DNA from 3 places in the Mesobacillus subterraneus genome. Region 3 is predicted to be linked to each of the others. Evidence: predicted binding sites of a transcription regulator. Region 3 holds the regulator's gene; each other region holds the start of a gene.
The links. The regulator LexA, encoded in region 3, represses DNA repair genes until DNA is damaged. The targets are predictions, from matches to a motif close to CGAACATATGTTCG.
Positions count from the first base shown of each region.

Region 1: a site for LexA is predicted at 2,700-2,713, ahead of uvrB (excinuclease ABC subunit UvrB). Genes of this name have one in related genera too.
Region 2: a site for LexA is predicted at 7,254-7,267, ahead of ruvA (Holliday junction branch migration protein RuvA). Genes of this name have one in related genera too.

Region 1 is NZ_CP129019.1:193,560-204,435, reverse strand. It holds partial or broken gene uvrA (excinuclease ABC subunit UvrA) at 1-533, opposite strand, end outside; gene uvrB (excinuclease ABC subunit UvrB) at 541-2,520, opposite strand; gene LC048_RS00905 (CsbA family protein) at 2,852-3,085, opposite strand; gene LC048_RS00900 (EAL and HDOD domain-containing protein) at 3,254-4,180, opposite strand; gene LC048_RS00895 (YuxH family protein) at 4,209-4,496, opposite strand; gene LC048_RS00890 (helix-turn-helix domain-containing protein) at 4,638-5,192, opposite strand; gene LC048_RS00885 (hypothetical protein) at 5,341-5,520, opposite strand; gene LC048_RS00880 (GNAT family N-acetyltransferase) at 5,702-6,109, opposite strand; gene LC048_RS00875 (HAD family hydrolase) at 6,096-6,782, opposite strand; gene LC048_RS00870 (S8 family serine peptidase) at 6,841-9,300, opposite strand; gene LC048_RS00865 (S8 family serine peptidase) at 9,871-10,876, opposite strand, start outside.
Region 2 is NZ_CP129019.1:916,710-927,585, forward strand. It holds gene LC048_RS24920 (hypothetical protein) at 1-59, shown strand, start outside; gene nadC (carboxylating nicotinate-nucleotide diphosphorylase) at 28-915, shown strand; gene nadA (quinolinate synthase NadA) at 881-1,987, shown strand; gene safA (SafA/ExsA family spore coat assembly protein) at 2,265-4,316, shown strand; gene LC048_RS04520 (aminoglycoside phosphotransferase family protein) at 4,306-5,286, shown strand; gene LC048_RS04525 (YhcN/YlaJ family sporulation lipoprotein) at 5,388-6,098, shown strand; gene LC048_RS04530 (intercompartmental signaling factor BofC) at 6,229-6,789, shown strand; gene LC048_RS04535 (hypothetical protein) at 6,930-7,070, opposite strand; gene LC048_RS04540 (hypothetical protein) at 7,054-7,194, opposite strand; gene ruvA (Holliday junction branch migration protein RuvA) at 7,346-7,954, shown strand; gene ruvB (Holliday junction branch migration DNA helicase RuvB) at 8,007-9,008, shown strand; gene LC048_RS04555 (DUF2905 domain-containing protein) at 9,005-9,202, shown strand; gene queA (tRNA preQ1(34) S-adenosylmethionine ribosyltransferase-isomerase QueA) at 9,256-10,284, shown strand; gene tgt (tRNA guanosine(34) transglycosylase Tgt) at 10,341-10,876, shown strand, end outside.
Region 3 is NZ_CP129019.1:2,313,239-2,324,114, reverse strand. It holds gene LC048_RS12115 (hypothetical protein) at 1-276, shown strand, start outside; gene LC048_RS12110 (ester cyclase) at 291-719, shown strand; gene LC048_RS12105 (hypothetical protein) at 732-959, shown strand; gene LC048_RS12100 (GNAT family N-acetyltransferase) at 1,018-1,479, shown strand; gene LC048_RS12095 (hypothetical protein) at 1,582-2,184, shown strand; gene LC048_RS12090 (hypothetical protein) at 2,218-2,550, shown strand; gene LC048_RS12085 (hypothetical protein) at 2,552-2,968, shown strand; gene LC048_RS12080 (hypothetical protein) at 2,979-3,368, shown strand; gene LC048_RS12075 (GNAT family N-acetyltransferase) at 3,398-3,934, opposite strand; partial or broken gene LC048_RS12070 (ATP-dependent DNA helicase) at 4,237-6,167, shown strand; gene LC048_RS12065 (hypothetical protein) at 6,214-6,417, opposite strand; gene lexA (transcriptional repressor LexA) at 6,577-7,200, opposite strand; gene yneA (cell division suppressor protein YneA) at 7,354-7,668, shown strand; gene LC048_RS12050 (YneB family resolvase-like protein) at 7,693-8,337, shown strand; gene LC048_RS12045 (DUF896 domain-containing protein) at 8,416-8,649, shown strand; gene tkt (transketolase) at 8,983-10,876, shown strand, end outside.

The DNA of each region.
Region 1 (10,876 bases), 2.1 Mb from region 3:
CGGACATAGCCTTGCTTTTTCACATCTTCAAGAACTTTGGCGTGCGTTCCCTTCCTTCCGGATACAAGCGGAGCAAGGATCTGCAGCTTTGTTCTTTCAGGATATTCGAGCACACGGTCGACCATTTGCTCGATCGTCTGTGAAGAAATTTCTATATTGTGCACCGGGCAGGTTGGACGTCCCACCCTGGCGAATAACAAACGCAAATAATCATAAATCTCAGTCACCGTTCCAACTGTTGAACGGGGGTTTCTGCTCGTTGTTTTCTGGTCGATGGAAATGGCCGGGGACAATCCCTCGATCGAATCGACATCCGGCTTGTCCATCTGGTCGAGGAATTGGCGCGCATAGGCAGATAATGATTCTACGTAACGGCGCTGCCCTTCAGCGTAGATGGTATCGAATGCCAGCGAGGACTTTCCTGAACCGGAAAGTCCTGTCAGCACAACAAGCTTGTCTCTCGGAATGGTGACATCTATATTTTTTAAATTATGGGCTCTGGCGCCTTTGACAACCAATTTATCCATAGCCATTCTATCGTCATCCTTCCGCTTTTAACTCAAGAATGAGGTCACGCAGCTCGGCTGCCCGTTCGAAGTTGAGAGCCTTCGCCGCGTCCTTCATTTCTTTTTCCATATTTAAAATCACTTGTTCGCGATCTTTCTTGGTCAATTTCTTCAGGCCTTCTGCCGGGCTGTAACCTTCCTGCTCCTCGGCAGCAATCGTCGCCCGGATCACGTCGCGGATATCCTTCTGGATCGTTTGCGGGGTGATGCCATGCTTTTCGTTGTATTCTATCTGGATTTCACGGCGGCGCTTCGTTTCACTGATCGCTTTTTCCATCGAATCGGTCATTCTGTCTGCATACATGATGACATGTCCGCCGGAATTTCTCGCCGCACGTCCAATCGTCTGGATCAGTGATCTTTCCGAACGAAGGAATCCTTCCTTATCCGCATCAAGGATCGTAACGAGTGAAACCTCTGGGATATCCAAGCCTTCCCTCAAGAGATTGATTCCAATCAGGACATCATATTTACCAAGGCGCAGCTCGCGAATAATCTCAATCCGCTCAAGCGTCTTGATCTCTGAGTGCAGGTATTGGACTTTGATGCCGATTTCCTTCAGGTAATCCGTCAGATCCTCAGACATCTTTTTCGTCAGAGTCGTTACAAGCACACGCTCATTCCGCTTCGTCCGCTCCTGGATTTCTGCGATCAGGTCGTCAATCTGACCTTCGATTGGCCTAACATCGATCGTCGGATCCAGCAGACCTGTCGGACGGATGATCTGCTGTACCATATCCGGCGTATGTTCAAGCTCATAAGGTCCTGGAGTCGCCGATACGAAAACAGCCTGCTTGACATGCTTCTCGAATTCAGCAAATGTCAGCGGTCTGTTATCCATTGCTGACGGCAGGCGGAATCCGTGGTCTACCAGCACCTGTTTGCGGGCCTGGTCACCATTAAACATTCCCCTTATTTGCGGCAATGTAACATGCGACTCATCAACAACAATCATAAAGTCGTCCGGGAAGTAATCAAGCAAAGTATATGGAGTCGCACCCGCAGGCCTTAAGGTCAGATGGCGCGAATAGTTCTCGATACCGGAGCAGAAACCCATCTCTCGCATCATTTCAAGGTCATACCTTGTGCGCTGTTCAAGCCTTTGGGACTCAAGAAGCTTTTCCTCGGAGCGCATTACTTCCAGTCGCTCTTCCAGCTCTTTTTCGATGTTATCGATTGCGATCCGCAGTTTTTCCTCCCGTGTTACGAAGTGGGATGCCGGGAAGATCGCAACATGATCACGTTCGCCGATAATCTCGCCAGTCAGCGCATCAACCTCTCGGATCCGGTCAATCTCGTCACCGAAAAACTCCACCCTCATACAGTGTTCATCACGAGATACTGGAAAAATTTCGACAACATCACCGCGAACACGGAACGTCCCGCGCTTGAAGTCGATATCATTTCGTTCATACTGGACGTCAACCAGCTTGTGAAGAAGCTTATTACGCTCAATTTCCATGCCGGTCCGGAGTGACACGACCATGTCACGGTATTCATCCGGATTACCGAGGCCGTAGATACAGGAAACACTGGCAATGATGATGACATCCTTGCGCTCAAATAGCGACGATGTGGCTGAGTGGCGCAGCTTGTCAATCTCATCATTGATGCTTGCGTCCTTCTCAATGAAAGTATCCGTCTGCGGCACATAGGCCTCTGGCTGATAATAGTCATAGTAGCTGACGAAATACTCAACAGCGTTGTTCGGGAAAAATTCCTTGAACTCACTGTACAGCTGGCCGGCCAGGGTTTTATTGTGAGCGATGACAAGCGTCGGCTTGTTCACTTCCTTGATCACATTGGAAATCGTGAACGTCTTACCAGTTCCTGTCGCGCCAAGAAGCGTTTGATGCTTCTTGTTATCACGGATTCCCTGCACAAGCTCTTTGATTGCCGCAGGCTGGTCCCCCTGCGGAGAATACTTCGAGACTAATTCAAATTGGTCCTTCACAGAAAAGCCTCCTGTAATTTTAAATTTCCAGACTCATTTCGATTCACTGTCATTATTAATGATTTCATTGATTCAGTAACTTTTCCGAAAAGAGTTTTCCTCTATATAAGCCTTACATAGTTGTCAAAAAGTCATATCCTCATTCTACCACAAAGAAGGGAAAACAAACCAATAAAAAGCGAACAAACATTCGAATTTAATAGCTGAGTTTTATAAATTGATGCTGTAAGTTGTCGAATCCTCGTTAATCAAACGTTTGATTAAATTGGGATTATTCCTTTAACCATAAGAAAAACCCACCGGACACAATCCGACAGGCTTACTTTTAAAATTATGACTGCTTTTTGTTGCGCTTCATCATCCGGTTCGCCAGATAGAAGCCCACGGTCAATGAAAAGGCATCGACGACAATCAGCAGGAACGAATCTGTGTATCCTTTATAAACAGAAGCCGCAATCAACGCGACCGTCAAAACGAGAGCAAGGATGTGGTTATAGGCAACCCTGGTGAAAAACACAACCATGAAACCAGGCAGGAACAGTGCGGACAAATATTTCAGCACCAATTGATTAAACACCTCATTCAGAGAAATAACGAAAATTTAGAATCATCTTTTTAAAATATAACTTTTTTGGCTGCTGGTTACAAGAAACTTCCTCTAAAAAGGAGTTTGTTTTCGCGTTGATTGTTGCCAGCATAAAAGAAAAAGCATGCGGCTGCATGCTGATTATCTTTATATATTCACTTCACTTAAAACCTTGGTAGCCCAGTCACTTGCCTCGCCATAGAGCCTGAATAGCTCTTCCACCGGCATAGTGGTTGGATTGAAGGTCAGCTCCACATCTTCGTGGAAGGCGTGTTCGATGTCTTTTAAAAATTGGAGCATGACGTATTCGTCGTTCTTTTCACCCATCAAGGCATGTTTCAACTCATTGCTTAACGGCAAGTCTTCAAGCAGCTCCTCCATCGGATGGTGAAGCAAGGAATCCATCAAGGAGAACATTCCGAGCAGGAAGTATTTTGACGCCAGCACTTCTCTGCCGACTTTCCTGCCGATCAATTCGCCTAATTTTCCGCGCTTTAGCGACAGCTCGATGATTTCCCGTTCCTTCGTACCACCCGAACCTTTATCGGCTCCCCTGATTGCCAAAACATAAATCCACTTTTTGATTTCATTGAGCCCTAATAGAATGATGGCTTGCTTTATGGAGGAAACCTCATTCCTTGGCCTGAAAACCGGGTTATTGATCAGCCTCAGAAGCTTATAGGAAAGGGAAATATCTTTTTCGATCACATCTTTAATTTTTTCGAGATCAGGCTCTGGACTCTCGATCTCTTTTAAAATCTGAAAATATGAATGATAATATGATGGGATATCATAGCTGTTCAGGATGACAGGTTTGCTAAAATAAAAGCCCTGGAAGTATACGAAGCCATCTTCTTTGGCCTCTAGATATTCTTCAATCGTTTCGACTTTTTCAGCAAGAAAGTGGATATTTCGATCTTTAAGGAAGCGAATCATTTCCTGTCTGTCTCTTCGGCTCGTTGCCCGGAAATCAATTTTGATTATATCTATATAATCTAAAATTCGAACAGTCAATTCGTTCCACTGCGAAACAAAGAAATCATCAAGCGCAATAGTGTATCCATGCTTCTTCAAATCTTTACAAATCCTCAGGATGTCTTCATTAAAGTTCCACTGTTTCCAATATCTCGACAACGATGGATAATGGATTGAAATATGAAGGTACACCCAGTTTTAAGAGGTTATCGGTAAAATTAATATAGCAGGGCTTGCCATTCGATAATTCTTTGATTCCAATATTCAAGAAACTATTTACGATTACATCTGTTGTAGCCTGGTCCCCATCAGTGTGCTGATAATTATTGACCGGGCTGTTCCTGTATAACAATTCATAAGCAACTGTCTTTTCATTTATATCAAATATAGGCTGCCTGGCAACATAAATATCCATAAACACTCCTCCTGGGGACGTGAGACGACATTTCTGTAAATATTAAACAAGACTTTGGTAGGAAAAATATACTATTATTTTACAAGTATTACAAGAGTGAAAAAGTGTTTTCCATATATTGTAGGTTTTTTCATAATGAATTCATTGAGTGAGGCGTTTGAGCTTTTTACGGATGGACTCTCTCGTCCGCCCAAGCATATATGAGATCTCTGCCAGCGTTTTTCCGCAGCAGTGCCATTCGAGGACCAGCTTTTCTTCGTGCTTGGTCCATGCTTTGTAACTCGTGACTTGCCGTGGAGTTTTACGCTCTTCTGCTACCCAATATGGTTCAGGTGGAAGTGCATCAGGTTCGAGCTTGGAGAAGTCAATTTTATGGCGGTTTTTTTCTGCCCACAACCAGAATTCATCAGTGTTGATGAACGTGAATTTCTTTTTGCTGCGGGTAACCCGCTGGTGGTATTTCAGGTCATGGTTAAAAATCCATTGCATGACGGTATTACGGTCAATCTTGAGGATTTTTGCCAATTCTCCGGCGGTCAGCATTCCTGTGGAGGATTTTGTATGGGATAGTCCTAATCTCGTAATCTTCACTTCGATTGCCGTGATACTGCGATTCAGCCTTCTCGCAATGATAGATAATGATTGGCTGCCAAGCTGGTCTTTGATCATCTGTAAGTCTTCAGGTGCGTATCTCATCTTAGATTTCAACCATCCTTTAAGCTAGTATCATTTCTCTTCAGCTAATTAAAGCATATTTGAACTCACTAAATAATACCCCGATAAGTAAATACACTGATATTCCATAAAAGTTATAAACAATACATTTTCTACCATTTTTTTCTGATTAATGAAGAAAAAGCAGCCATCTAATTAGCTGCTTCCTATCTCCCATCGCAAGAGCTGTATGATTTGTTTCACCATTGATACGCTCAATACTATCCTTAATTTTTTCTGTCGACTTTAAAGAGAGCTCTGCCAGCCTTGAAAAAATCAACAACATCTTCAATTTGATGCACTTGCCCATGCAGTTTTTCTCTCCTTAGGATTATTGACGTTTAATTTATTTGGTTACATTGTAAAATACTTCTCCGGGTGAAAACTTTGTGAATTTTTTTCAGAAGATTTACTTCTTGATATGGGACATAAGTCTTCTTATTCAGGCATGGTATAAACTCACCAATAAAAAAACAGCCTTGATCGGCTGTTCAATATTTCCGGTACATTCCATGGGATTCTGGATAAGTATATGCAAAGCCATATTGTTCATAAAGGTTATTTGCCGGTTCATCGGCAATCAGGCTTACATATGACCCTTCATATGTATGTTCATTTAAATAGTTCATAAGTTCTTTCATGATTAGCTTTCCCAATCCCCTTCCCTGAAATGATGGCTTGACGGCAATATCAACAACCTGAAAAAATGCCCCGCCATCCCCAATAATCCGTCCCATAGCCACAAGGGCAAACTCATCATAAATGGTGACCGCGAATAATGAATTTTTCAATCCAATCTGTGCAGCTTCCAGCGATTTGCCGCTCATTCCTGTTTCGAGGCGCAGATTGATATATTCAACTTCATTGGGCGGGTCGTATGTAATCTTAAAGTCTTTCATGAAAAACAGCTCCTTCCAGGATAATGCTTAGCAAACTCTTTAAATCTTCTATAATAAAATCTGCCGCAGCCTCCTCCCAATAGTCATCCCGCTTCCAGATTCCAATCATCCCAATGTTCCGGGCTGCTACCACATCATTTTCAGGGTGGTCACCCACAAATATACTGTGTGCCGCCAATACTCCAAGTTCGTCACGTGCTCGCTGTAAAATTCGCGGGTCAGGCTTGCTATAACCAACTGCTTCTGAGATCAGGATTGAATCAAAGAATCCTTCAATTCCCAATGCTTTTACATTGTCCATCTGGAATCGAGTTTTGCCATTCGAGACTAATCCGAGTTTAACTCCCATCTGTTGGAGATTTCCAAGGACCTCGTGCAAATGTGGAAAACCGATGCATGAATGCTTGAAATTCGTCATGTAATCCTCCAGCAGGTCTTCCCATTTTAAGTCCGTGATGCTGAATTCTTTTAAAAGCTGGCTGTATACTTTGTCCTTCCAGACATAACCCCTTGCATCCAATTCTATGAATCTGCTTTTATATCGCTGTTTGTCTATCAAACTCAATTCAGACCAAAAGCGATCATACTGGTCTTCGATAAATTTCACGACAGAAGCATTCCGGTCCAGCAAGGTGCCATCAAGGTCAAAAAACACAGCTTCTATTTTAGGCATACAAACTCCCCCCTATAAGGAAAAAGAACAGGCCATTTCTGCCTGTTCTCATTTTACCTTATTTTAGAAAAGCATTATAGTAGCGTGTCATTGCAACCGCAAAGTCACCGCGTGTATTTTTTACAGAAGGGTTGAAACTTGCTGTTACCTTTGGTTTCAGATCATAAGGCCCCTGTGTGACAGCAAATTTGGCATTGAGGATATTCAGGTCGAGAGCCACCTGGACATAGCCTTTCAAATGGTCAGGAACTTCTGACACATCTGAAATTGCGATTCTTTCGTCATTATACTGTACAGTCAGCTGCCCATCGAATTCCTCTGCTTCCTTTTGCAAACCTAGTGATTGAACCAGTGAGTATGCCAGCTCAGCACGGGTCACGCCATCCTTCGGCGAGAATTTGCTGTTTGCTTTTGGCAGGATGACACCCTTCTGGATATGCTGGTGGTCGCGGAAGGAAGCTCCTTTTGCTGCTGCCGCTTCCACGAATGGAAGGTCCGATTTTGAAACATCCGAGAAACTCGGCGCAGCTGGAATTACCTGCTTAATCTCAGCACCCATCACCAAGTATTTTGCCAGCTCTGCTCTTGTTAAAAGCGCATCTGGTTTGAAGGCGCCATTCGAAAAGCCATCGAATAATCGTTCACTTACGCCCATTTTAATGGCATCTGCTGCCGGGTGTCCGGCAATATCGTTCAATCCGGAGAAACCGCTGACCTTTGTGAAGGCCATTTCTCCTTTTACCGTTTCAGGCAAAGCCAGGCCAAGTGGATTGGTATCAGCACCGCGAAGTCCGCGAATCTCAGCCTTCCATGCCCCTGGTGCCGGTGAAGTCACCGATACGGTTCGATCATAATAGAGCGGGAACAGCAGGCTGACACCCGAGCTGTATTCTGTGCCATCCGGAGCGATCAGCACAAGGTTGATCGGATTGCCCGTTTGTTCCATGAGACCTGCTCCATTAACTTTTGCCATAAGGCTGGACATACCTTCTTCAACTGTGAATTCATATTGATTTTTAGAGATAAATGTCAACGGATTGTAATCAACCGAGAATTCCTTTCGTTCTGTCGATGAATTGACATTGCTATAGAATGTCTGGGTTGCGTTCAGTGTCTCGCCATATGATGTATCATTGAATGCTTTATCTATTGCTGCATAAGCGTTCACGTAACCTGCGCCGACTTCCCAGGTTTCATAGCCTGGCATATTCGTAGCAGTCTGTTCAAGAATCGACTTGATTTCGGCAGGCGACAACAGTGGATTCGCTTCAAGCATTAGTGCAACAATACCCGCAACATGCGGAGTCGCCATCGATGTACCGCTCATTGTTGTATAGTAAGGCAGGTACGCCGGTTCGATTGTTTCAGCATCCTGGTCGATTGCCAGGCTTGCGACTGGACCAATAACGCGAGTTGAAACGATGTCCACACCAGGTGCCGTTACGGTCGGTTCATCCTTCCACGTCCATTCCTTTCCATCCATTGTAAAAGTGCCGCCTACACCTTTCGTGCCTCTTGAAGAGAAATCAGCCAGCTTCCCGTCCTTGACTCCAGCAGCGGCCAGCGAAATGACCCATGGAGCTTTAGCGTACGGGTTGTGAGTGTTTTCTCCTGGTCCTTCATTTCCTGCCGCAAAAAGAACCGTAATTCCGCGGTCATGCGCTTTTTTGCTGGCAATATTGATCGGATCGTTGGGATCAAAGTCGCCTGATGAACCCCATGAATTTGTGATGACGCGGATATTGTACTGCGACTGATGAGTGATCGCGTAGTCGAAACCGCCGATACCATCAAGGACGAACAATGCCGCTCCTGAACCGTACCCGATCAAGTCCGCACCCGGTGCAGCTCCTTCATATTTACCGCCGGACATCGCGCCCGTTCCGCCGACCGTTCCGGCTACGTGAGTACCATGGCCTGAGTTTGTATCAGTATTCGGGACGTTTTCCTGATATGTGACCGGCAGCAAGCCTGGTGCAAGTGCATTCAGGTTTGTGGAACCCATGACATTCTGGACAAGATTCTTGCCCAATTCATGGTCTTTATGTGTTCCGTCAACTCCACTGTCGTTCACGACGACACCGATTCCTTTTCCGGAAACAGGCAGGCCGTCGTTCGCTTTGCGGAAGCTGTCGTCCGTCCTGGCTTTATCGACGCCAGTGATTGCGGTGGCATCCGCGTTGAAGTAACTAAGTTTCCTGTTCATATAGATCGATTGTACTTCTGGATTTGCCGCAAGTTTTTCGATTTGTGCTTTTGTTGCGATGACTCCGGCAATCGGCAATGACTTCATGCTGATCCCCGTTTCGATACCGAGCGTTTTTAACAATGATAATTGCGAGTTTGTCGGAGCGCTGTCTCCTTTAAAAGTGACAATGACCTGCAGTGAGCTCGCAGTATCAAGTGCCTTGCTAACCAGCGGATCAATGACCGCCAGACTGCCCGCCTTCCCCTGGGGTACAGCAAATACCGGAAAAATGAGCAATAGTGCCAGCAACAAATACGTAAAACGTTTCATGTTATTCTCCTCTCATTCTATAAAATTTTGAATATTCCTAACTTAATTATCATGAAATCCCCGCTGTAAAACTATTCTTCAAAGGTAATAAAATCAAATTCCGGAATGTCTATTCTTGCATCGTACAAAAGTTATAGATGAGTAGTGCTATCTACGGGCATGTTTTTTCCAAAATTAGGATAAATCTGCAATTCTCAGGTTTTTTTGTGCAATTATAGAAAAAGTTCGTGCAATTAAGGTGCTTAATCGTGCGATTTGACTGAATTTCTGTGCAATTAATAGCACTTAGTAAGAGAATAATTTTTCCAGCTAGGAAATGGACCGAGTTTAAAGTCACTATCCCCTCAAAAAAACCACTTAAAGAGTAAAATCTCACCTAAAGAACCCTTTTATCGCTGGTTTTTTTAAAAAAAAGAATCCATTCCTCTAGTTCGGTTTCCCTATTTCAAAAAACAACGAGTTTTTCAATCGATTTCACGCATAATTCGCTTGTTTTACTTCAGCATTTCACCAAACGGCCCCGGCGGAGTAAAAATCTCCCCTGCGCCAGCAAGGGAGATCAACAAATCGTCATTTTTTCTTTTTAAAAGCTGCATTGACCGCATCATATGCATTCACGTAACCAGCACCGACTTCCCACGCCGCGTAATCCGGCATCGTGGTGGCTGTGTTTTCAAGGATTGATTTTACCTCAGTAGGCGACAGCAACGGATTGGCTTCGAGCATCAAGGCGACGATTCCGGCGACATGCGGAGCGGCCATCGATGTTCCGCTCATCGTCGTGTAAAAAGGCAGGTGTGCTGGTTCAATGTATTCAGCATCTGCAGTCGCACCAAGCAGCACGAGCGGACTGATCACTCTAGTTGAAATAATGTCGACTCCAGGTGAAGTCAATGTAGGCTGATCCACCCATTTCCATGTCTGGCCATCGGCGGTAACACTTCCGCCCCGGTCTTCTTCGCCGCGTGAAGAGAAATCTGCCAGCTTTCCTGACTTATCTCCAGCTGCAACGGTAACGACCCACGGTGCTTTTTTATAATTTCCGGAAATCGTTTTTGCGTCCGGACCTGAATTGCCTGCGGAGAAAACCGTCACGATGCCGCGGTCATACAGTTTTTTCGTTGCGATATTAATAGGGTGATAAGGATCGAAATCAGTCCCTGCATCCCCAGTGTCTCCCCAAGAATTCGTGATGACGCGGATATTGTATTCATGCTGATGGGTCAGTGCATAATCAAAGCCGCCAATTGTATCAAGCATCGCGACCGCCGCCCCTGATCCATAGCCAATCAAGTTCGCGCCAGGAGCGACTCCCTCATATTTTCCGCCTGACATTTCGCCAGTTCCGCCAACAATACCAGCTACATGCGTACCATGTCCGGAGCTTGAATCGGTGTTCGGTACATTTTCAACATAAGAAACAGGCAATAGCGTACTAAGCGCATTCAGGTTAGTCGATCCCAACACATTTTGGACGAGATGGCTGCCAAACTCCAGATCACGATGCGTCCCGTCAACACCGCTGTCATTGATGACGACGCCAATCCCTTTTCCTGTCACCGGCAAGCCGCCATTC
Region 2 (10,876 bases), 1.4 Mb from region 3:
AACGAAAAAACGTAAAGGATGGTAAGCATGAATTCAATCAAACTGCGCTTGCTACTTGAACAATTTTTTATTGAAGATATTGGTGAACGTGATGTCACCAGTGAACTGATTTTCGGAAAAGAAAATAGAGGAAGTCTCGTTTTAATCACCAAGGATGAAGGGATTTTCTGTGGTGAGCAAATCATCCATACAGGCTTCAGGCTGCTTGATGAGAGCAGTCAGATTACCCTGAATGTGAAAGATGGAGATAATGTTGTGAAAGGTCAGGAACTTGCCGTGATCTCCGGCAGGGTTTCCGATTTGCTTAAAGCGGAAAGAGTCGTGCTGAATCTTGTACAGCGGATGAGCGGGATTGCGACCAAAACGAATGAGGCTGTCAGCGTATTGCACAGCGCAAAAACGAGAATCTGTGATACACGCAAAACTACACCGGGTCTAAGGATGCTTGAGAAGTATGCAGTTCGGTGCGGAGGAGGCTTCAATCACCGTTATGGGCTTTATGACGCTGTGATGATCAAGGATAACCACATCTCATTCGCAGGCTCAATCAGCAATGCCGTTGAAGCAGTGAGATCAAATCTTGACCATATGGTAAAGGTTGAAGTGGAGATCGAAACGAAAGACCAGTTACATGAAGCAATTGCTTCAAGGGTTGACTGCATCATGTTTGATAACAGGACCCCAGAACAAATCGCAGAATGGATCGGCAATGTTCCAGCAGGAATTTTAACAGAAGCATCTGGAGGCATTACGCTCGATAACCTCCATAGCTATAGAGATTGCGGTGTGGATTATATTTCTCTTGGATTCCTTACGCACTCTGTAAAATCAATGGATATTAGCGCAAAAGTGATGGCTGAAACGAAAGGGGTTGAAGCATATGAATATATTGGAGGCGCTCGAAGCGAAATCTAAGATGCTTCCTGATAAATATAAAAATATGTCTGTCCAGGAACTGGAGGACATGATCAAGAGTATTAAGGAGAAAATGGGCAACAAGCTCTTTATTCCTGGACATCATTATCAAAAAGATGAAGTCATTCAATTTGCCGATGCGACTGGAGATTCATTGAAATTGGCCCAGCTGTCGGAAGAGAACAAAGAAGCGGAACATATTGTGTTCTGCGGCGTCCATTTCATGGCTGAAACGGCGGATATTTTAACGACCGAAAGCCAGAAGGTCTACCTGCCTGATATGAGGGCGGGCTGCTCGATGGCGGATATGGCTGATATACATCAGACAGAAAGAGCCTGGGATTTCCTCCAGGTCCTGTTTGGGGATACTATTTTGCCATTAACATATGTGAACTCGACTGCAGCGATAAAATCATTTGTCGGAGCTAATGGCGGAGCAACGGTGACGTCTTCCAACGCTGAGAAGATGGTACGCTGGGCTTTTTCAAAAAAAGAACGACTGCTTTTCCTTCCAGATCAGCATTTAGGCAGGAATACTGCTTTTAATATTGGTGTCCATCTTGACGAAATGGCTGTTTACAACCCGATTGAGAATATCCTTGAATTTGATGGTCCGCTGGAAAAAGTGAAGGTTATACTCTGGAAGGGGCATTGCTCTGTTCATGAGAATTTCACGGTTGAAAATATCAGTCATGTCCGTGATACATACCCGGACATGAAGATCATTGTTCATCCTGAATGCTCACGTGAAGTTGTTGCGTTGTCAGATATGGCAGGCTCCACAAATTATATTATTGAAGCAATCGAAGCATCCCCTGCCGGCTCATCCTGGGCAGTCGGAACAGAAATGAACTTGGTAAACCGACTGATTTCACAGCATCCCGATAAAAAAATTATTTCCCTGAACCCTCATATGTGCCCATGCCTGACAATGAACAGAATTGATCTGCAGCATCTTGCTTGGAGCCTTGAATCGGTAATCCAGGGTCAGGAAATTAATCTTATAAAAGTAGATCAACAAACAGCATTCAATGCGAAGCTTGCCCTTAATCGAATGCTTGAGCAATCTTAATCTAGAATCCTTCCCTGACCGGGGAGGATTTTATTATTGTTAATCAGGGAATTATAAAATTATTTAAGTGTGGATAACTACATGAAGTTTTCTTATTCCAGCTCCAGCGCATGTCGGGGCTGAATGAGGAGCTTGCGCTTTTTATTCTGGGAAAAGCTTAATCTCATGCTGAAAAACATATTTATTTACATAGAAGCATAAGTTTTTTTGAAGATTGTTAGCAAATTGCCCACACCAACATAGAATATATGGACTTATGCCATAGGAGGGAATCAGAGTGAAAATCCATATCGTACAGAAAGGGGATACTCTTTGGAAGATCGCCAAGAAGTACGGCGTGAACTTTGAAGAGCTGAAAAAGATGAACGCGCAGCTCAGCAACCCTGATATGATTATGCCCGGTATGAAAATAAAAGTTCCAACCGCTGGAGGAACAGTAAAGAAAGAAGCTCCAATTGCAGGTGGAACGCCTCAAGCAAAAATCAATATGGGTGGCAAAAAGGAAATGCCAATTGCCAAAGAGAAACCGATGCCAATGCCAGAAGTGAAGAAAGAAGTGCCGAAAGAGGCTCCTGTAAAGGAACAGCCGAAGAAGGAAGCGCCTGTTAAACCATATAAACCTAAAATGCCAGTGCAAATCAAGCCGGAGATTGATATCAACAATTATTATATGATGAATATGGCTAATATGCAGCTCCCGCCACAGCCACAGCCTAAACCACAGCCGAAGCCGCAGCTCCCGCCCAAGCCAGACAATATTTTCCCAGAAGTTAAACCAGAGGTAAAACCTGAAGTGAAGCCTGAGGTCAAGGCGCCAGTCAAGCAGCAGATTAAACCACAGGTAAAGCAAGAGGTAAAGCCTCAGCTGCCAAAAGCTGAGATGAAACCAAATGTAAAACCACAAATAAAGCCTGAGATAAAAATTGAAAAGAATGATTTCATGGATGAATCACCATCTATGATGCCATTCGTTCAAGGAGGTTACCAGCAGCCGATGATCCCTTATCCTTATAACTGTTATCCAGGTGCGCCTTCGATGACAGGTCCCGCATATGGACACCCAGGACAGCAAATGCCATACCCTCAGGTACAGGGAATGTCCCAGTACCCAGGGATGATGCCAAATATGGCAATGCCAGCCGAAGGTATGGAATCATCATCCTTTGCTCAGATGCAAATGCCATTGAGCCCTGATATGGAAGGGAATTTGCCTCATTATGGGGCACCACAAATGACAGGTCCTACTTTCCATGGTGTACCTATTTCACCTGTAATGCCTGGGTCCGGTTACTGCCCTCCGCATGAGCAGGGTTTTCAGCAACACATGCCATATATGCCTCAGGTACCGGGAGCCATGGAGGATCAAATGCCAATGCAGCCACAGGTAGGCGGAATGATGGATAATCAATCAATGCCGCAGGTCGGTGGAATGATGGATGACGAATCATCAGAAATGCCAATGCCGCAGATGCCACAAGTTGGAGGAATGATGGATAGTCAAATGCCGCAGGTCGGTGGAATGATGCAGGGCCAGATGCCACATCAAATGCCACAAGTAGGCGGAATGATGCACAGTCAAATGCCAATGATGCCGCAGGTCGGTGGAATGATGCAGGGTCAGATGCCACATCAAATGCCGCAGGTCGGTGGAATGATGCAGGGTCAGATGCCACATCAAATGCCGCAGGTCGGTGGAATGATGCAGGGTCAGATGCCACATCAAATGCCGCAGGTCGGTGGAATGATGCAGGGCCAGATGCCACATCAAATGCCGCAAGTAGGCGGAATGATGGATAATCAGATGCCAATGATGCCACAGGTGGGCGGAATGATGGATAACCAAATGCCAATGATGCCGCAGGTGGGCGGAATGATGGATAACCAGATGCCGATGATGCCGCAGGTAGGTGGCATGATGGATAATCAGATGCCGCAGGTAGGTGGCATGATGGATAATCAGATGCCGCAGGTGGGTGGCATGATGGATAATCAAATGCCGCAGGTAGGCGGAATGATGAAGCAGCCGATGATGCCTAAGCAGGCTGTCCAAGGTGCCGGCAATGATTGTGGCTGCGGCGGTCAGATGGGTAACCCTTATGGGATGATGGGTGCAGGCATGCACCATCCACACCACATGCATCAAGGATATCCAGGTATGCATCCATACCACATGCAACAAGGTTTTCAAGGTGCTCAGGGTATGCAGCCTTACCCACAACAAATGGGCATGGGGCCACAGGGATTCATGAATCCTTATGGAGCAGGTCCGGTGGGTGGATATGGTATGCCGATGCCTCGTTTCGAAGATGAAGAGAGCAATGAATATTAACATCAAGAGAGGTGGAGACGATTATTTTTTCAATCGTCTCTTCTCTTATTTATCGAGCGAACTGGAAGTTGAAATCAAAGAGATGACTCAATTAAGAGGAAATGTCTATCTGGTTGAAACAGTGAAAACGCGTTTCATTTTAAAAGGATATAGTGATCTGCGGAAGTTAAAAATTCAACAAGCATTTACTTCGTCTTTGAGAAAATCCGGTTTCGACCATTCATACCGATTTTATAATCAGAATAAAGATCCTCTACAATTCCATGGGTCCTACTATGGATTGATTGAATATATAGACCACCACGAAAAGCGTTTTGATTACGGGGTCCATTCTGACAGAGAGAAAGGCGTTGAACTTCTGAATGGCTTCCATGACCACACTTCTGTACTTGTTCCTTCGTATGCTGGAATGCTGCCGAAAACAGATTTGCCAAGAAAATGGACACATCGAAAGAATGAATTTGCGAAAAATTTGCCAAGAATTAATTACTATGTCAATAAAGCCATTACCGAAGAGCTGCTGGAATGGGCGGACTTTTCACTGGCGAATTTTGTGAAATTGAAAGGTGAGCTTGAAAACAATGCACCAACAATTCTCCATGGGGATGTCGCGCATCACAATTTTCTCCGATCGAAGGAAGGTAAACTGTACTTAATTGATTTTGATTTAATCAGCTCTGGATCACCAGCTTTTGATATGTTGCAGTATGCAAACCGTATCCTGCCTTTTTTGGATTGGCAGTTCGAATCACTGAAAAAAATAAACCATTTAAATAAATGGCTGGATTCTGATGCCTTTTTAGCCGGACTATTGTATCCTGCAGATATTTTAAGGGAATGGAACCGCTTGTTGAGAAACAGAACCCAGACACATCCGTATAGCCTTGCACCAATCATAGAAATGACTGTTGGTCAGTTTCAGCAAAGGAAACAATTCCAGGAAGAAGTTAAATCAAGATTGGATTATTAGGTATTTGGACGTATCTGTCAGAATGAAAATCCTGCCCCATCCGCACTCTAATAATGAGCATGAAAAAAGTGCTCATTTTAGCTAGGATGGGGGTTTTTCAATTGAACAAAAAGATGTTGTTCGTACCTTTAGCTTCCTTGCTCACAATAGGACTGACGGCTTGCAATGGAAATGATGAAGCCGCTGTTCAAAGCCAGAATGACGATGGCGGTCAGCCACTTGGCTATTACTCGAATGAAAAAGGGAATGAAATTGACGTGATGGATGATCGTGAGGGGGCAATCACGGAAATTTTTGACCATAATTTTGGGAAAGAAGGTCAAGCCGCGGAAAACCGGAAACGGGCAATGCTACAATCCAGAGATGAAAACGGCAACCCGCCCAATCCAACGGTTCCCCGATCTGACCATGACCATAATTTTTTCCAAAAAGATAATAGATATAGCCGCGGTGATTTAAATTATCATGGACACCTAAGTGAGCGCAGGGGAAGCGGCAAGGCTGGGATATACTCCAATAATGAACAAGATAACCGGTTGGCTCGCAAAGTAGGGATTGCAGCCGAGTCTGTCGCGAATGTTGATAAAGTCAGGTCCGTGTTATTCGGCCGAGAAGTAGAGGTGACGGTGACATATAAGGATAAGTCGCTGAAAAAACAAACAGATGAGAAAATTAAAAAGGCTGTACATCCTTATACAGAAGGAAGAATACTGCGCATCCTTGAGGATGAAGGAACCTTCAGCAGGACAAGGAATATTGATTATGACAAAAGAAATGGGAATCCAAGGGAAAGCATCAACTTCAACCCATAATAAAATAGAAGGCAGAGTAACCTTTGCCTTCTATTTTTCATGTTTACTTTAAAAAGGATAAATAAGTTCATTTTGGCTACACTATTAGTGAAAAAGAACAAATTTTAGCAAATAAGAGAGGTGGACAGCAATGGCTTCAATCAAATTATTAAAAACGTTCAGTACAGCTGTTATACTCCTAATGGGTCTATCAGGATACAGTTTAGTACTTCAGACAGAGCCAGTTTTTGCTGAGAAGCCTGAAGAAGCAGTCCCTGAAATCAATGAACCTCTTAAGGTCACAATCATTTTGCAAAGAGTTTATCTTGATGGTGAAATGAGTGAGGAACGTATTGAGGAAACGATTTGGTCAATGGAAGACTTTTGGGCCAAGTATGACGAATGGCAGCTAGTAGATATGGAAGCGAACAAAGCTGTTTTCAGACTGGACTATGATGATATATCACCGCTATTGAAGGCAAATGGATATTTCGGGTTGTCAGATGAAGGCGTCCTTACAATCTTCAATGGAAGGCCCGATGGTTCGAACATTATCCAGTCGTTCTTTCAAATCGATCTAGGCAGACTTGAAAGCATTAAACGCGATCAATTGAAAAAAGGGATTCCAATCAGGAATAAACAATGCTATGAAGAGGTATTGGAGACTTTTAAACCGTATACGGTGAGGGAAAACAGTGAAGAGCCGGGCTGACTGGCTCTTATTTGTGTTTCCTAAGGATTCGGAGAGAATTTATTACTGGTTAAGAAAGAATAAATTTATCCACTTAAAGTAGTGTCTAGCTCCAGCGCCTAGCCAGTTTTCATCCCTCAATTTCGGTCCTGCCAATGAAGTCAAAGAACGACTTCACTGTCAGGCCTTCCAGCGCTTGTCGGGGCTGAACAAGGCGCTTGCGCTTTTCTTATTGTCCAGCTCCAGCGCCTAGCCCCTCGAGTCGCTTCGGTCCTGCCAATGAAGTCAAAGAACGACTTCACTGTCAGGCCTTCCAGCGCTTGTCGGGGCTGACCAAGGCGCTTGCGCTTTTCTTATTGTCCAGCTCCAGCGCCTAGCCCCTCGAGTCGCTTCGGTCCTGCCAATGAAGTCAAAGAACGACTTCACTGTCAGGCCTTCCAGCGCTTGTCGGGGCTGACCAAGGCGCTTGCGCTTTTCTTATAAAATGATCATACGTTCGCCTTTTCGCATATTTTTATTCATACCTTTTAAAAGAGTATGTTAAAATGAGTTACAGCAAAGCAGAGGGGCGAGAGTATTGTATGAATTCATAAAAGGCACCGTCGATTTTGTCGGTCCTGAATATATAGTAGTAGAAAACAACGGGATTGGGTATCAAATCATGACACCAAATCCATTCGCATTCACGAAAGAAGCGGGTAAAGAGATTTGTATCTATACATATCATTATGTCAGAGAAGATCTGATGACCCTCTATGGATTTAAGAATCGTGAGGAAAAAGCACTTTTCACAAGACTCTTGAATGTTTCGGGAATCGGTCCGAAAGGGGCACTGGCTATCCTTGCTTCAGGAGAACCCGGTCAAGTGGTTCAGGCAGTTGAAAATGAAGATGAATCCTTCCTGGTCAAATTCCCTGGAGTAGGCAAGAAGACCGCGAGACAAATGATCCTCGATTTAAAGGGGAAGCTGCATGACCTTGTGCCAGATTATTTCCCTAATCTGTTCAATTCGGACGAGGTAGCAGCAAGCATAAGCCAGTCAACCGAGTTTGATGAGGCTGTGTTGGCACTGAAGGCACTTGGTTACTCTGAAAAAGAAATACGCAAAATCACTCCTGAACTGAAGAAAGAAACATTGACGACAGACCAATATATCAAGAAAGCATTACAGAGGCTATTAAAGTAACGCTGTGTTAAAAATGATCTGTTAACCAGCTTATAAGAAGGGTGAGAAACAGATGGAAGAACGAATCATCTCCAGTGAAGCGGGCGACCAGGATGTTTCATTTGAGCAGAGCCTGCGTCCGCAGACACTCAGGCAATATATCGGCCAGGATAAAGTGAAAGCAAACCTTGAGGTTTTCATTGAAGCCGCCAAAATGAGGCGGGAAACGCTGGATCATGTGTTGCTCTACGGACCGCCTGGTCTGGGTAAGACGACACTGGCAGCCATCATCGCCAATGAAATGGGCGTCAACCTCAGGACGACCTCAGGACCGGCCATTGAAAGGCCAGGTGACCTGGCAGCCATCCTGACGGCATTGGAACCGGGGGATGTCCTGTTCATAGATGAAATTCACAGGCTCCCAAGAACAATTGAGGAAGTACTCTATCCTGCGATGGAAGACTTTTGCCTTGATATCGTCATCGGCAAAGGTCCAAGTGCCAGATCTGTCAGACTTGACCTTCCTCCGTTCACGCTTGTTGGTGCAACTACTCGTGCCGGTTCGTTGTCAGCTCCTTTAAGAGACAGGTTTGGAGTTCTGAGCCGTTTGGAATACTATAATGAGAAACAACTTACTGATATTGTCGTCAGGACAGCTGAGCTTTTGGAAACTGACATCGACTGGCCTGCCGCCGAGGAGCTTGCAAGGAGATCGAGAGGAACACCGAGGATTGCCAACCGCCTATTGAAGCGAGTGCGCGACTTTGCGCAAGTGCGCGGAAATGGTGCTGTAGAGGAAACTCTTGCTCGGGAAGCTTTGGAATTGATGCAGGTTGACCAACTTGGTCTTGACCATATAGACCATAAATTGCTGAAGGGCATCATCGAAAAATACCGCGGCGGTCCCGTCGGGTTAGAGACGATCTCTGCAACAATAGGAGAGGAATCTCAGACAATTGAAGATGTGTATGAACCATATTTATTGCAGATCGGGTTTTTGCAAAGGACTCCTAGGGGAAGAATTGTAACGGAGGCTGTATACCGACATTTTGAAATGGAGGTGCCTGAACGATGACAGGAGCAGCGAAGTTCGTGATGATCGCCGGTGCAGTCATTTTCATCATTGGATTCATCATGCAGTTTGTCAATCTGGGAAGATTGCCAGGAGACATCGTCTTTAAAAAAGGCAGCACAACCTTTTACTTCCCCATTGTAACGTCTATTCTGGCAAGCATTATCTTATCCGCAATCTTTTACTTTATTGGCTGATTCAGATGATCGGTCCATGAACAAATAAATAGAAAATTAGTAAGGGTGACAACATGAAAGTAGATTTGTTTGATTTCCATTTACCTGAGGAATTGATTGCCCAGACTCCGCTTGAACAAAGAGCGGAAAGTAGGCTCATGGTCCTAAATAAAGAAACGGGCCATTTAGAACATGATATTTTCAAGAATATCAAAAGCTACCTTAAACCGGGTGATTGCCTCGTCCTGAATGACACAAAAGTTCTACCGGCAAGGCTTTTTGGGATGAAAGAGGACACGGGTGCTAAAATTGAAGTTCTTCTACTGAAGCAGCTTGAGGGTGAAGAGTGGGAAACACTTGTGAAACCCGCAAAGAGAGTGAAGGCAGGCACGAAAATTATTTTTGGAGACGGCCTATTAACTGCAGAATGCACAGGGGAAGCTGAACACGGTGGAAGAAACCTTAAATTTTCATATAATGGCATCTTTTATGAAGTGCTTGAACAGCTGGGTGAAATGCCTCTTCCTCCTTATATTAAGGAGCAGCTGGAAGACAAGGATAGATACCAGACGGTTTTTGCAAGGGAAAGAGGTTCTGCGGCAGCACCGACTGCTGGTTTGCACTTTACCGAGGAATTGCTGGAAGAGCTTAAGGAAATGGGCGTTCATATCGCCTTCATTACCCTTCATGTCGGGCTGGGAACATTCAGGCCTGTCAGCGTGGATTCCATTGAGGAGCACGATATGCATTCTGAGTTTTATCAGGTGACTGAGGGAACGGCATTGCTGTTAAACTCTGTACGGAAGCAGGGCGGGCGTATCATTACCGTGGGAACAACCTCAACCCGGACGCTTGAAACCATTGCTACAGCCAACGATGGTAAGTTTGTCGCTGAAAATGGCTGGACCAATATCTTCATTTATCCTGGATACGAGTTTAAGGCAATCGACGGGATGATTACCAATTTCCATTTGCCAAAGTCGACGCTGATCATGCTTGTAAGTGCTTTGGCTGGACGCGATAATGTTCTTAATGCCTATAATAATGCAGTAGAGGAAAGGTATCGCTTTTTCAGCTTCGGCGATGCAATGTTGATATTATAATTTTTCATGCTTTTCGTAAAATAAAAACACTTGTATTTCTGGAAGGAGCTTAAACATTGTCAGCAATCCGTTACGAATTAATCAAGACCTGTAAGCAAACAGGAGCAAGGCTTGGTCGTGTACATACGCCTCATGGGTCCTTTGAAACTCCTGTCTTCATGCCGGTAGGTACACTGGCTACAGTTAAAACGATGTCACCTGAAGAATTGGTCCAGATGGGTGCAGGAATCATCCTGAGCAACACTTACCATCTCTGGTTAAGGCCAGGTCATGAAATAATCAAAGAGGCAGGCGGCCTGCATAAATTCATGAATTGGGACCGTGCCATTCTTACAGACTCAGGTGGATTCCAGGTGTTCTCTTTGAGCGAGTTCAGGAAAATTGAAGAGGAGGGCGTCCACTTCCGCAACCATTTGAACGGAGATAAGCTTTTCCTTTCTCCAGAAAAGGCGATGGAGATCCAGAATGCCCTTGGGTCAGATATCATGATGGCATTCGATGAATGCCCGCCATACCCTGCGGAATATGATTATATGAAAAAGTCGGTAGAACGGACTTCCCGCTGGGCTGAACGGTGCTTGTCTGCGCATCA
Region 3 (10,876 bases):
GCAGCTGTACCGAATCATCAACAATCGTTTATGAAACATATCAGTGATCATACGGAATACAATTGTTTTAGCATTGAATGTGTAAAAGTCACTCAGGTAGTTATAGAGGATGAGTTGGAAACTGAGATCAAAACTTATTCAATCCAAGGCTACTCGTTTGATTGGTATTTGCTGTTCGCCAAAGGAGCATTGTTGCTAAAAGATGAACAAGGTAATATGGAGGAATTCAGAGGTGTTAACATTGGTGGCCTGTGGCTGCTGGATAAAAAACTTTGATCAGGAGTGGGGATATGATTAGCGATGATAAGAGATTACTAGCTGAAAGATGGTTCAGTGAATATTTTACAGAGGGGAATCTCGATGTGATAGATGAACTGACTACAGAGGATTTTATTTACCATTCGCGTAATGGTGAAAACTCAAGGGAATCAATGGTAAATTTCATGAAATGGTACCGATCCGTTTTTCATGACGATATTTGGGTGCTGGATGATTTGATTGAGCAGGGCAATAAATTGGTAGTACGTTACACCGGCTGGATGACATACAAAGGCGGCTGGTTCGATATCCCATCTGAAAGTCAGCGAGTAAAAGAGACAGGGATCATGATTTTTTTATTTGAAGGCAGCAAAGTGAAGGAAATGTGGTGTGAGAATAGCGATGCTGGCATTTTATATGATTTGGGTGCATTGAAGAAAAACACTCATGAAGTTTTTTAGGAGGGATGAGATATGGCTGGGACAATATTTTGGCTATTGATTGTAGCGTTCGGTTTCCTGTTTATTTGGGGCTTGATAAATAAATCCTGGAGGCTTCTGCTTATCGGCGGAATGGCAGTTACCCATCCGTCCCTGTACTTTCTGGGAGCGGAAAATGGGTTTAGGCTGTTAGCTCTCGTTCCATTGATTCCTTTTGGATTGAGTTATTTTTTTGCGAAAAAGAGAAAGGAAAGCAGATAAGAGGGCAGAGGAACATCACCTAAAAGCAGCGAACATTTTTATATCAACGGAGGGAAACATGGTAATTCGATTAGCGAATCAAAGGGATATTGATCAATTAATAAAAATGAGATGGGACTTTACGCTCGAAGATTACCCCGAAATGGGTGAGGGAGTAGGGTATAGCTCTTTTGAAAAAGAATGCAGAGGGTTCCTTGAATCTGTGCTGGAAAGTGGGCAATGGTTTGTCTGGATTGCTGAGAATGAAGGGGAAATCGTTTCCCATATTTACGTTGAACTGATTCATAAGGTTCCGCGTCCAGGCAGGTTCACTCATCCGTTTGCTTATATGACCAATGTATACACTGTTCCAGAATATAGGGGAAAAGGGACAGGGAGCAAGTTGCTGTCACGTGTCAATGAATGGGCTGATGAAATGAAGTTCGAGTTCATAATCGTGTGGCCGAGCGATACGAGCATTGAGTTTTATGGAAGAAATGGCTACAAACAGTGTACGGAGCCATTGGAAAAGCATTTTTAATGTGGATTGTTCCATAAATTTTGCTCCAGTAAATTTTTGGAATATTTGAAACCTTCTCCCTGGTTAAACGTATTAACATTTATCCAGGGAGAAGGAGGAAATATGATGGCGCGTTTAAGTTTAAATACAGAGAATTCATCTAATGTAATCCTTGTGACAGCAATTATTTTAATCATCAGCAGTTTGTTTATGCCTCTCGTTTTTGTGTATATTATTCAGGATTATCTTTACCTGTCAGTGGATAAATGGTTTTATGATACACCATCATCTGCATATGTAATTTTCATGATTGGAATGCTTTGGATAGCGGTAACTCTACTTCTATATTTATTTTTCACGTGGAAGTTCGAATGGAAGGGCATCAAGTGGATCTCACTTCTCGTTATGTTAGGGTGCGTACCATTCTTCATGTTCGGCGTGTCAAACTATTATTACCTTGATGATCAGGGAATGCATTTTAATGATTATAAAACGTTCAACACCATCAACTCCTATTATTGGGAGGATGTTAAAGAAGCAAAAGAAATTTTCGTGAAAAATAATGGGGTAACCGTAGTGGATCATTTAAATCTTGTCACAGAAGCTGGAGAAGTGATTGAACTGCCTTACAACAGCAAGGTGCAGAACAACAGATTCAAAATCATGGAGAAACTGGAAGAAAACAATATTCCCCTAACTAATAATATGGGAGATTTATATGAATGATATTAAGTTAAAAACGGATTCGAGGGGATTAAAGTGTTTGTAAAAATATATAGTTACCATATAAAGTCAGGCAAAGAACAGGAATACCTGAAAATCCAGGGAGAAGCAGACCGGGTTTATTCTAGATTCCTAGACAAAAAGACACTTCATCTCCAAAGCAAGACAGATAAAACGAAATGGCTTGAGATACATACATATGAAAATGAAAATGTTTTTAATGATACCATTCAAATCATAGACCAACAGCCGGAAATTCAGGTTTTGTACAAGCGGTTTCTTGAAGTTATCACTTCACTTGAGGAAATCTCAGAAGAAAACTACCATCTGGTTGATTTAAGAGCAAATCGCAAACAGGATGGGGATTAAGATGAAAAAACTTAGTGTAGGGTTACTTGTGATTTTACTTTCCATTGCAGGCTGCAGTGAGAGTTTTGATCCGCAGCTCACGAGGATAGATGTGCAGAAGATATCTGAAGAGGGGATGAAAGATCGTGAAGAAATAACCATTGCCTCAATTGAAAGGCTGAAAAAGATTCAGCAAGCCTTCGATAAAATTAAGTGGTCGCCTAACACGAAAGTTGAAATGGCAAGAATAGAAGGTATGATAGCCACTTTCTTTATCCAGGAAGAAAAGAATATGCCTGAAAGATTGTATCAATATCGGATTTGGTTTGAAGGAGAAACGGCTACTATTATCAGCGACAAAGAAAATGAGGGTTACGGCAGGTTAACAGATAAAGAGCAGGTTGAGGTACTTGAATCTGAATTGTTTGTTGGGGAGTAGGGGATTAACAGTGATTAGCAAAAAAGAAAAGTGGATTACTATTCTGCTTTATGTAGTATTTCTAATCGGCCTGCTTGGTACGATGTTTATTATATTAACAGATATCGACACGCCAAATTCCTTTAGATTTGTAATTGGGTTTGTTATATTCCTGCTGTTATTTGGGCTTTTTCAAATGATCCTCGTCATTATGAATATGAAGAAATTACCTGGAATCGATATTAAAAAACCTATATTGAAATTCGCGGGTACCTTTGTATTCTTAATGACTGTAACTTACATCTCAAACTATTTACTTTGGTCAGAGCGGCTTGATAACCTGGACTTTGGAGCTCCTTTTGGGTTGGCTCTTGGCATCACTTTTTATGATTTATTGTTTAAAAAAAGTGAGGTGAGATAGAGATGCTCAGTATCTCCTCACTTTTAAGTTTAACTTACAGCATTAAATGCAGGCGGATACTCAATTTTCCCCTGTAATCCATATAAAGAGCCTGTCTTTAACTCAAGTGCCATGAATACCTCGTCTGGCACTGGGAAAGGAGAATCTATCCCAAATTGGCTTGCTGGCGAAAATCCAAAGCGAGGGTAGAAGTTCGGATGGTCAAGGACAAATATATGCTGATAACCTAAAGCCTTGCATGTTTTGATACCTTTGTTGACGAGATCAGAACCAATTCCGCTATTTTGATAATCTGGTTTCACTGCCATTGGCGCAAGACCTAATGTTGGAACAGTGCCTTGCTCGGTAACAAGGTTGATGATACTGAATAGGATATGTCCGATGACTTCACCATCATCTTTAACAGCTACCAGGCTCAAGTCAGGATGGTAATGTTCAGAAGCCCGTATAAGTTCAACCAGCTTGGCTTCATTTTCTCCATTCTCAAAAGCCCTATGATTAATCTCTCTTATCCCTGAATAATCACCTGACTTTTCCTTACGAATGATGCAATCATTTCTTTTCATACTTCTTGTATTCCCTCCATATCAAGTTTTGGATTCCGAGTCAGTAAATTCTTTATACCATTGTTTTTCATTTTCGCCCGATATTGAGTCTGTATTATTTAACTATGTAGGTAAATGTTTTTTTTAGATTTCATAAAAATTTTCTATAAGTAGATTCAGGATTATTTTAACAGTTTATTCCTAATGTTGGTATTAGGATTTTTACCTATATTTTTTATTTCATTTCTTTCACTAAATGACGGATTATCTGTTATGATAAAAGCTGGCTTTTTTGCCGGAATCAATAGTCGAGGAGAACCTGAATGACAAATAAACTTCCATTTACAATCAGTAAAAACGATACATTCTTTGATTTATTAGGGGGATTACATTGGTGATGTCTTTTACGATATATTGCCTGAAAAGGGCTATGAACTCCGTGATGAGCAGATTTATATGGCCTTCCAAGTGGAGCAGGCCCTTCAAGAATAAAGGAATTGTTTTCGCCGAAGCTGGCGTAGGCACCGGTAAAACATTCGTCTATCTCATTTATGCCATCCTATACGCAAGATACATGGGTAAGCCGGCGATTGTCTCCTGCTCGGACGAAACACTGATTGAACAGCTCGTTAAAGAGGGCGGTGATATCGAAAAACTCGAAAAAGCGCTCGGGTTGAAGGTCGATGTCCGATTGGCAAAAGCAAGAGAGCAATATGTGTGCGTGAAAAAGCTTGATGACCTTTCAAACACCTCGGATGTAAAAGAAATCCTTGACGTCCATGATCAGTTGCCAGATTTCATCTTTGATGAAGGGATTTCAATGAATTCATTCACTCGCTATGGTGACCGAAAGGAATATCCATGGGTGACAAATGAAAATTGGGCTTCAATGGCCTGGGATCCACTTCAGCAATGCTCAACATGCAGTTGGCGCCACCGTTGCGGCCAAACATTGAACCGTGATTACTATCGCCATGCCGGCGATTTGATTATTTGCTCACATGATTTTTACATGGAGCATGTCTGGACGAAAGATTCCCGTAAAAGGGAAGGGCAGATGCCATTGCTTCCAGATGCAAGTACCGTGATTTTTGATGAGGGTCACTTGCTTGAATTTGCAGCTCAAAAAGGACTAACATACCGATTCAACTCACAAACTTTGACCACTGTCCTGACAGGATATATGCACCAGGACGTTCGAGAGGAATCACTGTATTTAATTGAGGATATATTAGAGCTTCATGATTCATGGTTTGACCTTTTGGTTGAAAACTCATCTGCGAAAGAAGGTTCTAATCGAAAAGAAGTACCGATGCTATCAAATATCAGGAAAACTGCAGAAACACTAGAGAAAAAGGTTAGCGATTTAATGGACCAGCTGGTGTTTGACGCGGAAATGTTCCTGATTGACGAATACCATTTAAAAATCATGGAAGAGTATCTCGAGTTTTTCGCATACGGTCTTTCCGTTTTCTTGAAGAACGACGAAGGGATTTTCTGGCTGGAAGAGAATGAAGTGCAAACATCTCTAGTCATCATGCCTCGACTAGTTGAGGATATATTGAAAAAAGAAGTATTTTCACAAAATATCCCGTTTGTATTTTCTTCAGCCACCTTGTCTCAAGCGGGAGATTTCAACTATATAGCGAAAAGCCTAGGAATCGAAAAATACTCATCCTTTACTGTATCGTCACCATTTGATTATGAAGAACAAATGGAATTGGTTGGACACATCGAGGATGAAGAAGTAAAAAAATGGAATAAAATAGGGTTGGACATTATAAGCAGCAATGGAAGCTCGCTTGTTCTATTCTCGTCAATGCAGGAAATGGAACGATTCCGGGCATGGACTGAAAAACAAGAATGGAGTTTCCCTATCTTGTTTGAAGGTGACCGTGAAATCAGTGAAACGGTTAAAGAATTCCAGACTGTAACTGAGACGGTTTTATGTTCCTACAGTCTTTGGGAAGGATTGGATGTGCCAGGAGAGTCACTGATTCAAGTCATCATTGCCTCATTGCCATTCCCGCCTCATGACCCAGTCTTCCAGGCGAAAAGAAAGCATGCGGATAATCCAACTGCAGAGGTAGATATACCTTATATGCTCCTACGCTTAAGACAAGGAATGGGACGGTTGATCAGAACCAATCAAGATAGCGGAGCTGTACATGTATGGCTTACTCAAAATCAAAAAGCTGTGTACAATGAAGAGTTAAAAGGTGTACTGCCTGTTCAAAATATTCAATGGAAATAGACAAATCCCGAAAGGACTATCCTTTCGGGATTCTTTTAGTTTGGTGTTAGAATTTGCAGCCACACTTTCTTCGGCGGCGGTCACGATCATCATCTCGATCATCCTGAGCACCTGCTACTAAATCCTCAATGATACAACGACGTACAGCACGGCAGAGGTCATCAAAATCAACAGTTGCCCTGACTCTGTCTCTGTCACGCTTAGGGTAGAATACGCCTGCTACATCGTTGTCATTACGATTGTATCCCATTAGAAACTCAACTCCTTCCTCATGAAAGATACTTACACATTATCTTATGTGGAGAGGTACAAGTTGTTAGGGTTTCTGCCTAATTAATACTTAAATGTGCTAGTCTCATATGATAAAAGTTTAATTGATAGAAAAAAGCAAGCGGAGCCCGCTTGCTTTCTAATGCATATGCCGGTATACACCGATAACTTTACCGAGTATGGATACGTTACGAAGGATAATTGGATCCATCGTAGGGTTTTCCGGCTGGAGCCTGAAATAATCCTTTTCTTTGAAAAAGCGCTTAACTGTTGCTTCATCCTCCTCTGTCATCGCTACAACAATGTCACCGTTATTAGCAGTTTTTTGCTGTTTAACAATAACATAGTCACCATCTAGGATACCTGCTTCAATCATACTGTCACCCATGATTTCCAGCATGAAAACCTGCTCATCATGTGGAACAAGGCGATCTGGAAGAGGGAAGTACTCTTCTACATTTTCAATGGCCGTGATCGGCATACCAGCTGTTACTTTACCGACAACAGGTACATTTACCACATTATATTTAGGAATGCGGCTATCTTCTTCTATTTCAAGAATTTCAATTGCACGCGGCTTGGTAGGGTCACGTCGGATTAAGCCTTTGCTCTCAAGTCTTGCAAGGTGTCCATGGACAGTGGAACTTGAAGCAAGCCCAACAGCTTCACCGATTTCGCGTACGGATGGCGGATACCCTTTTTTCTTGACTTCGCCTTTTATGAATTCAAATATATCTTGTTGACGCTTAGATAACTTTGTCATATTCACGCACCTCGTATATTTTCTTGTCCTAATTATACCATGTCTATTCCACAGATACAAACATAAGTTCGAATTTTTGAGTTGACACGAAACAAATGTTCGTTTTATAATGAAATCAATTAATCGAACATACATTCGCAAGGAGTGCTGTTAATGAAAAAACTATGGGAAAACTATTCATATGCCATGATCCTGCTTGCTGTCAGCTTAATCTTTTCGCTCGTAGCAAAAGCGCAACTTAATAACGAAGATGCATACATAACTGTTACTATAGAAGAAGGACAATCATTATGGGAAATTGCAGAGACATTTGCCAGTGAACATAATTTTACCGAAAATGAATTCGTTAGCTGGGTAGAAAAAGAAAACGGAATCATTGGGGAAAAGGTCTTTCCGGGAGATGAATTGGTAATTCCCGTTGTAGCTGAACGGATGGAACCTACCCAAATTGCAGGAGCAGAAAGATAGATTTGACTAGAATAAGGTGACTACATGAAAGCAATTGTTTATTGCCGCGTAAGTACAACGAAGGAAACGCAGGAAACTTCGCTGGCAAGGCAGGAAGAAGAGTTGCTGCGTCTGGCTAGCAATTATGGTTTTGAAGTAGCAAGTATCATTAAAGAAAAAGCTAGTGGGTATGACCTTGAAAGGGAAGGGATCCTCCAATTGCTGGAACTGATCAAGGACAAGAAGATAGGGGCCTTGCTCATCCAGGACGAAACCAGACTTGGAAGGGGTAATGCCAAGGTGGCAATTCTTCATTGTATATTAAAAGAAAATGTGAAATTATATAGTGTCTCCCACAGTGGAGAACTCCAGCTCTCTGAATCAGATTCTATGGTGCTGCAGATTGTCAGTATGGTGGAAGAGTATCAGAGGAAGATCCATAATATTAAGATTAAGCGAGGTATGAAACGAGCGATTGAGCATGGATACAAGCCACAGCGTAATCTGAAAAATCAAGGGGAGCATTCTGGGCGTGACCGGAAAGAAATGCCAATTGAGGAAATCGTTAAGCTGCGTAATAATGGACTGACCTTTGCTGAAATAGCTGCAACATTAAGAGGATTTGGGTATAACGTTTCTAAGGCTACTGTAAACCGAAGATATCTTGAGTATATTGACACTAAAGAATAACGAAGCTCTATTCTTGTAAAATCCCTAGAATTTTAGTAAGATGTCATTTGACGTAATTTTTAACAAAGGAGCTTTACAATGCTATCAAGTGATAAAATTGCTAGAATCAATGAACTGGCAAGGAAAGCAAAATCATCTCAATTGACGGAAGAAGAAGCAAAGGAACAAACGAAGCTTCGTGCCGAATATCTCCAGTCTTTCCGGTCTTCTATGCTCAATACACTTAAAGGTGTTACCATCGTGGATCCAGAAGGCAATGATGTTACGCCTGATAAGCTCAAGGAAGAAAAAGCGAAGAAAAAGCTTCATTAAATAGATACTGATTTGGAATACATAGTACATGTATTCCATTTTTATTTTGTCGAATTTTTCGAAGTTAATAATGTGGTTTGGTTCAACTCCCTAAATAAGTGGGAATTATCCTAAGGGATTACCCAGATACAATGAAGGCTTTTGATTTCTAACGTACTGCTATGGATTATTTTTCGTTTACAAAGGCTTTATTTACATATCAACAGCTCATTTGTGTCAAAATAGATAACAATACGGCCATTTCTGTCTCTTTCAGGCACAATTTGTTGTATAATGATTTCTCTCGCTATAATATTAAGGATGTAGCCAGTACCTATAGAAAGGATGTATATAATGTTTAAAGAAATTGATATGCTTTCGATTGATTCCATTCGTACTTTATCAATTGATGCAATTGAAAAAGCAAATTCCAGCCACCCAGGCATGCCAATGGGGGCAGCTCCAATGGCATACACATTGTGGTCTCGTTACATGAACATCAATCCTAAAAATCCTGAATGGTTTAACCGCGATCGCTTTGTGTTGTCTGCTGGACACGGTTCTATGCTGTTATACAGCTTGCTGCACCTTGCAGGTTATGATCTGACAATGGATGACATTAAACAATTCCGCCAATGGGGAAGCAAGACTCCAGGACACCCTGAGTTTGGTCATACTGCTGGGGTAGACGCAACAACTGGACCACTTGGCCAGGGAATTGCTATGGCTGTTGGTATGGCAATGGCTGAGCGCCATCTCGCTGCTGTTTACAATAAGGATAATTACAATCTCGTTGATCACTATACATATAGTATTTGCGGTGATGGCGATCTAATGGAAGGTGTTTCTGCTGAAGCAGCTTCAATGGCAGCTCACCTGAAGCTAGGCAGAATGATTGTTCTTTATGATTCGAACGATATTTCTTTGGATGGAGATCTTGATAAGTCATTCTCAGAAAGTGTTGAGGGCCGATTTAAAGCATATGGATGGCAGTACATCCGTGTCGAAGATGGTAACAATCTTGAAGAAATCGCCAAAGCAATTGAAGAAGCAAAGACGGATGAAGACCGTCCAACAATGATTGAAGTCAAGACGGTTATCGGTTATGGATCACCTAACCTTTCTGGTAAATCAGATGTTCACGGTGCTCCTCTTGGTGCGGACGAATTGAAGCTAACTAAAGAAGCTTATAAGTGGACTTTTGAAGAAGACTTCCATGTTCCAAGTGAAGTTTACGATCACTTCAAACAACAAATCGCTAATAAAGGTGAACAAGCGGAACAGGCTTGGAACGAGCTTTTCGCAAAATATAAGAGTGAATTTCCTGAACTGGGAGCCCAGCTTGAAAAGTCAATGAAGGGTGAGTTAGTTGAAGGATGGGATAAGGACATCCCTGTATATGAAGAAGGAAAAAGCCTTGCGAGCCGTGCTTCTTCTGGAGAAGCACTTAATGGGATCGCGAAAAACCTTCCTTACTTGATCGGCGGATCTGCTGACCTTGCCGGATCAAACAAAACAATGATCAAGGGATCAGGTGATTTCTTCCCGGGTTCATTCGAAGGCCGCAACATCTGGTTTGGTGTTCGTGAATTCGCTATGGGTGCTGCGATGAACGGTATGGCACTCCACGGCGGACTTAAGATATTTGGCGGAACATTCTTCGTGTTCTCCGACTACTTAAAGCCAGCAATCCGACTTGCTGCGTTAATGGGCTTACCTGTAACATACGTATTCACACATGATAGCATCGCAGTTGGAGAAGATGGTCCTACACATGAACCAGTTGAGCAGCTTGCTGGACTTCGCGCTATGCCGAACTTGTCAGTCATCCGCCCTGCAGATGGTAACGAAACGGCGGCTGCATGGAAGCTTTCAGTTGAATCAACTAAGACGCCTACCGCTCTTGTGTTAACTCGTCAAAACCTGCCGACAATCAAAGATACTGACAAGAACGCATACGAAGGCGTATCTAAAGGTGCTTACGTCATTTCTCCAGCTGGAAAAGACAACGCTGATGCATTGCTTCTGGCAGCAGGTTCAGAAGTCAGCCTTGCAGTGAACGCACAAGAGGCTCTCGCTTCTGAAGGCATCGACGTAGCGGTTGTGAGCATGCCATCATGGGACCGTTTCGAACAGCAGTCAAAGGAATATAAAGAAAGTGTAATTCCAAAGTCGGTCAAGAAACGCCTTGGAATCGAGATGGGTTCTTCACTTGGCTGGCATCGTTATGTTGGTGATGAGGGTGAAG